DNA from 2 places in the Dactylosporangium sp. NPDC051087 genome. Region 2 is predicted to be linked to the other one. Evidence: predicted binding sites of a transcription regulator. Region 2 holds the regulator's gene; the other holds the start of a gene.
What was found. The regulator HrcA, encoded in region 2, represses chaperone genes, less so after heat shock. The targets are predictions, from matches to a motif close to GGTTNGCACNCTCNNNNNGAGNGTGCNAACC.
Positions count from the first base shown of each region.

Region 1: a site for HrcA is predicted at 1,838-1,868, ahead of groL (chaperonin GroEL). Genes of this name have one in related genera too.

Region 1 covers NZ_JBVJIJ010000004.1:313,094-316,299, forward strand. The annotation lists gene groL (chaperonin GroEL) at 41-1,663, opposite strand; gene ACZ6TV_RS10430 (cold-shock protein) at 2,047-2,250, opposite strand; gene ACZ6TV_RS10435 (MFS transporter) at 2,634-3,206, opposite strand, start outside.
Region 2 covers NZ_JBVJIJ010000043.1:21,244-24,449, reverse strand. The annotation lists gene hemW (radical SAM family heme chaperone HemW) at 1-592, shown strand, start outside; gene ACZ6TV_RS49365 (DUF4870 domain-containing protein) at 673-1,314, opposite strand; gene hrcA (heat-inducible transcriptional repressor HrcA) at 1,511-2,533, shown strand; gene dnaJ (molecular chaperone DnaJ) at 2,567-3,206, shown strand, end outside.

The sequences.
Region 1 (3,206 bases), on a different contig from region 2:
CGGAACGGGCCTGCCCTTCTTGACGAAGGAAGACGTGGACTCAGAAGTCCATGTCGCCGCCGCCGGGCGCACCCGCCGGCGCCGGGGTCTTCTCCGGCTTGTCCGCGACCACTGCCTCGGTGGTGAGGAAGAGCGCCGCGATGGAGGCGGCGTTCTGCAGGGCCGAGCGGGTGACCTTGGCCGGGTCGATGATGCCCTCGCCGAGCAGGTTCACGTAGTCACCGGTGGCGGCGTTGAGGCCCCAGCCGGCGTCCAGGTTGCGAACCTTCTCCACGACAACGCCACCCTCGAGGCCGGCGTTGACCGCGATCTGGCGCAGCGGCGCGTCAAGGGCGACCTTGACGATGTTGGCACCGGTGGCCTCGTCGCCGACCAGGTCCAGCTTGTCGAAGGCCGACTTGCCGGCCTGCACGAGCGCGACGCCACCGCCGGGGACGATGCCCTCTTCGACGGCCGCCTTCGCGTTGCGAACGGCGTCCTCGATGCGGTGCTTGCGCTCCTTGAGCTCGACCTCGGTGGCCGCGCCGACCTTGATGACCGCGACGCCGCCGGCGAGCTTCGCCAGCCGCTCCTGCAGCTTCTCGCGGTCGTAGTCCGAGTCCGACTTCTCGATCTCGGCACGGATCTGCGCCACCCGGCCGTTGATGCCGTCGGCGTCGCCGGAGCCCTCAACGATCGTGGTCTCGTCCTTGGTGATGACGACCTTGCGGGCCTTGCCCAGCAGGTCGACGGTCGCGTTCTCCAGCTTGAGACCGACGGTCTCGGAGATGACCTGACCACCGGTCAGGATCGCGATGTCCGTCAGCATCGCCTTGCGGCGGTCGCCGAAGCCCGGGGCCTTGACGGCGACGGACTTGAACGTGCCACGGATCTTGTTCACGATCAGGGTCGCCAGGGCCTCGCCCTCGACGTCCTCGGAGATGATCGCGAGCGGCTTGCCGGACTGCATGACCTTCTCCAGCACCGGGAGGAGGTCCTTCACCGCGGAGATCTTCGACTCGACGATGAGGATGTACGGGTCGTCGAGGACCGTCTCCATCCGCTCGGTGTCGGTGACGAAGTACGGCGAGATGTAGCCCTTGTCGAAGCGCATGCCCTCGGTGAGCTCCAGCTCGAGCCCGAAGGTGTTGCTCTCCTCGACGGTGATGACGCCTTCCTTGCCGACCTTGTCCATCGCCTCGGCGATGATCTCGCCGACGGTGGAGTCACCGGCGGAGATCGAGGCCGTGGAAGCGATCTGCTCCTTGGTCTCGACGTCCTTGGCAAGGTTGGCCAGCTCCGACGCGACGGACGCGACGGCGGCCTCGATGCCGCGCTTCAGCGCCATCGGGTTGGCACCCGCGGCGACGTTGCGCAGGCCTTCACGGACCAGCGCCTGGGCGAGGACGGTCGCGGTCGTCGTGCCGTCACCGGCAACGTCGTCCGTCTTCTTCGCGACCTCCTTGACCAGCTCGGCGCCGATCTTCTCGTAGGGGTCCTCGAGCTCGATCTCCTTGGCGATGCTCACACCATCGTTGGTGATGGTGGGCGCGCCCCACTTCTTCTCGAGGACGACGTTGCGGCCCTTGGGGCCCAGCGTCACCTTGACGGCGTCGGCGAGGGTGTTCATGCCCCGCTCGAGGCCGCGGCGCGCTTCCTCGTCGAACGCGATAATCTTGGCCATTCGGCGTTGTCCTCCTGGACACTCCGGTTACGCCTCGACCCACGTGGGGCCGGCGGCTCACCGCCTGCTTTCGCACCTTCAAGGACCCAGCGGGATCCTCGCTGGCCGGGCCGGATGAGCCCGCGACGACCAGCTCCCCGACGCTCTCGCGCCCAGGCGCTGCACCGCCCCGACCGTTGGCACTCACCTGATGCGAGTGCCAACTCCTGTTTAGCACTCTGGCCGGTCGAGTGCAAGCAAACCCAAGGTGACGGCATGGGTGGTCGAAGCGTCGCAAAGAGCGCCAAATCAGGCATGAATGGCGCGAATAATGCCGAAAAAGACGCAGGGCACCGTTCCTCATCAATGAGGACGGTGCCCCGGCGGGGTGTGGACGAACGTTGTCAGGCGAGGTGACGAACCTTCTCCGCCTGCGGGCCCTTCTGACCCTGCGCGATCTCGAACTCGACGCGCTGTCCGTCTTCCAGCGATTTGTAGCCATCCATCTCGATCGCGGAGAAGTGGACGAACACGTCCTGTCCTCCGTCGACCGCGATGAAGCCATAGCCCTTTTCGCTGTTGAACCACTTCACGGTGCCCTGTGCCACGGTGCACTTCCTCTACTTCAGTCCTTCTTTTGTCACTCCGGCTGGCTGTGGGGACCAGCCTTGAGGTCCTCGGCCGGGCACGCCGGGCCAAGGGGTGGCACCGGCGCGAGGATCGACGACCGAAACGGACGGTACACGAGATATACCGAGGCCCGACAGCCCCAAATCGGACAGCAAGGTCACGGTTCATGCGCACGCAAAAGGTCCCCGATCGAACCTTTCTTGGGGCGGCCGACAAACGGCGAGCGCATCGGCAGGCGTCGAATAGTGAGCACAAACGAATAAGGAAACGTCAGACAGATCCGAGGGGAAGCGCCGATCTTGCGGTTGGAACCGGAAGCCGCGACTGGAACCACGCAACCTGTCACAACCGCAAGATCGGCCTACTTCCGCACTGCTTCCGTGCCCGCGGAAGGTGCGGACGTCAACTCGCGGAGACTCCGCAAGGGTGACAGAAGGAGGGGCACCACCGATATCAGCGATCCGGCGCATGCCACCCAGATCGTCAGGTGGACCCCGAGGGCCGTGCCGAGCAGACCGCCGACGAGCCCGCCGATCGGCATCGTGCCCCACACGATGAAGCGCATCGTCGCGTTCATCCGCCCGAGCAGGTCGTCGGGGGTGATCGTCTGCCGGAAGCTGACCTGGGTCACGTTGTACACGACGACGCCGATGCCGAAGACGACGCCGCCGGCCGCGGCCAGCCACAGCCGCCAGTCGTCGCGGGCGAACGGGACGAGGACCTGACTGAGCGACCCGCCCAGGATCGAGATCCACATCGCCGGCCCCTGGCCGAACCAGCGCACGAACGGCCCGACCAGGAACGCCCCGGCGAGCGCGCCGAGGCCGGTGATGCTGAAGTACAGGCCGATGAGCGCCGGCGACAGCGCCAGGTCGCGGGCGAAGTAGATGATCACCATCGCGTTGAAGATGGCGCCGAAGAAGTTGGCGGTGCC
Region 2 (3,206 bases):
GCTGCGCACGGTGATCGACTCCGGGGTGGACCACGTCAGCGCCTACGCGCTGATCGTCGAGGACGGCACCCGCCTGGCGGCCCGGATGCGCCGCGGTGAGCTGCCGTTCCCCGACGACGACGTGGCCGCCGACCGGTATCTCGCCGCCGAGCAGGCCCTCACCGAGGCCGGCATGACGTGGTACGAGGTGTCGAACTGGTCCCGTGACTCGCCCTGCCGGCACAACGAGCTGTACTGGCGCGGCGGCGACTGGTGGGGGCTCGGTCCCGGCGCGCACAGCCACGTGCGGGGCGTGCGGTGGTGGAACGTGAAGCATCCGCACACCTACGCCGCGCGGCTGGCGGCCGGCGCGTCGCCGGGGCAGGCGCGGGAGGTGCTCACCGCCGAGGAGCGGCGGTTCGAGGACGTCCTGCTGCGGATCAGGCTCGCCGAGGGGCTGCCGCTCGACGTCCTGGACGCCGCGGCCGTGGACGCGGCCCGGCGCTGCGTGTCCGACGGGCTGCTGGAGGCCGGCGCCTTCGACGCGGGCGTGGCCGTGCTCACGCTGCGCGGGCGGCTGCTCGCCGACGCCGTCGCCCGTGACCTGACGTGAACCCCTGACATAGGCCCTGACATAGGCCCTGGCATGGGAAAGGGGCGGCCGCGCCGGCCGCCCCTCAACGTCGTGGTGACTTACTTGATGAAGCGGAAGGTCATCGGGTAGCGGTACAGCTCGCCGTTGCTGGCCTTCATGCCCGCGATGATCGCGAAGACGATGATGACGATCCACGGCACGATGAGCGTGAGACCGAACGTGCACACCGACAGCAGGGCACCCACGAACAGGATGATGCCCCACGTGATGTGGAAGTTGAGCGCCTCGTTGGCGTGCGCCTTCACCGTCGGCGACTCGTTACCCTTGGCCAGCAGCGCGATGAGGGGCGCGATGAAGCCGATGAAGATGCCACCGAAGTGGGCGATCAGGGCCCAGGTCTTCTCGTCGCTGTTGGCGTAGCCGACCGGCGCGGCACCGGGGTAGCCGCCGGGCTGCTGGTAGCCGCCGCCGTACTGGCCGGGCTGCTGGTAACCGCCGGGCTGCTGGTATCCACCGGGCTGCTGGTAACCGCCCGGCTGCTGGTAACCCGGCTGCTGGTAGGCGTTCGGGTCCTGGTAGCCCGCGCCGCTGGTGGGCGGCGGGTAGCCTCCCCCGGACACCGGCGGCTGCTGGCCGTAGTCGGGGCCCGGCGGCGGATACTGTGCCCCGCCCGGCATGGAGTAAGGATTGTTGGGGTCCTGCGGCACGCCGTATTCCCCGGGGCGAGGTGGTTCACTCATGGGGGCCACGGTAGGTGCACCGATCAAGTATGGCCAGCGACGCGGCATGACTTCTTTTGGACAAACTTCACGCAGACCAGCGCAATAGCGACGGTTCGTACACACGACGATCATTCCGTGGGCGGCTGCCGCGACGTAGACTGGCACTCGCGAAGTGGGAGTGCCAGTCCGTCAGTGAGTTCCCGGGGAGGTGCACATGGCCCTTGACGAGCGCAAGCTCGAGGTGCTCCGCGCCATCGTCGAGGACTATGTCGCGACGCAGGAGCCGGTCGGCAGCAAGGCCCTCGTGGAGCGGCACAACCTGCGGGTGTCCCCGGCGACGGTCCGCAACGACATGGCCGTCCTCGAGGAGGAGGGCTACATCCGGCAGCCGCACACCAGTGCCGGCCGGGTGCCCACCGACGCCGGCTACCGGCTCTTCGTCGACAAGTTGTCCCGCGTCAAGCCGCTGAGCCCCGCCGAGCGCCGGGCCATCGAGCGGTTCCTGATCGGCGCCGTCGACCTCGACGACGTCGTGCACCGCACCGTGCGGCTGCTCGCGCAGCTGACCCGGCAGGTCGCCGTCGTGCAGTATCCGAGCCTGTCGCGCGCCAGCGTGCGGCACTTCGAGCTGGTGCCGATCTCCACCACCCGCTTGATGGTGGTCATGATCGCCGAGACCGGCCGGGTCGAGCAGCGGCTCATCGACCTGCCCGGCCCGATCCTCGCCGACGACGTCACCGAGCTGCGCCGCAGGATCAACGAGAAGCTCGTCGGCAAACGCCTCGTCGACACCCCGCCCCTGGTCGAGGCGCTCGTCGAGGAGGCCGGGCCGGGCCTGCGCCCGCCGATGACCGCGCTGTCGACCGTGCTGCTGGAGACCCTGGTGGAGCGCACCGAGGAGCGGATCGCCCTCGCCGGCACCGCCAACCTCGCCCGCGGCGGCCTGCTGGACTTCCAGGGCTCGCTGCGCCCGATCCTCGAGGCGCTCGAGGAGGAGGTCATCCTCCTCAAGCTGTTCGGCGAGGTCGAGCCGAGCATGACCCGGGTCCGCATCGGCGACGAGAACGAGATCGAAGACCTGCGCAGCGCCTCGATCGTGGCGACCGGCTATGGGCCGGGCTCCATCGTCGTGGGCGGCATGGGCGTGCTGGGGCCCACCCGGATGGACTACCCCGGCAACATCGCCACGGTGCGCGCCGTGGCACGCTACGTCGGCGATCTGCTGGGACAAGGTTAGAACCTCATGGACGAGTCAGGGGCATAGGACTCAGTGGCGAAGGACTACTACGGGATTCTCGGTGTCAAGCGGGACTCCACGGCCGACGAGATCAAGCGCGCCTATCGCAAGCTGGCGCGCGAGTTCCATCCGGACGTCAATCCCGATCCTGTGGCACAGGAGAAGTTCAAGGAGATCAACGCGGCCTACGAGGTGCTGTCCGACCCGCGCAAGCGGGAGATGGTCGACCTCGGCGGCGACCCCCTGGCGCCCGGCGGCGGCGGTGGCGGCCCGCAGGGCGGCGCGTTCGTCGGCTTCCAGGACATCATGGACGCGTTCTTCGGCACGACCGCGAGCCGCGGGCCGCGCCCGCGGATCCGGCCGGGCGCCGACGCGATCCTGCGCCTGGACCTCGACCTGCACGAGACCGCGTTCGGCGTCGAGGCGCCGATCACCGTCGACACCGCGGTCGTCTGCACCACCTGCACGGGCGCCGGCACCGCGCCCAACACCCACCCGACCACCTGCGAGATCTGCGGCGGCCGCGGCGAGGTCCAGTCGGTGCAGCGCACGTTCCTCGGCCAGGTCGTCTCGGCCCGCCCGTGCTCGGCCTGCCAGGGCTTCGGCACCGTCATCCCGCACCCGTGCGCGACCTGCGGCGGCGACGGCCGGGTCCGCACCCGCCGCACCCTGA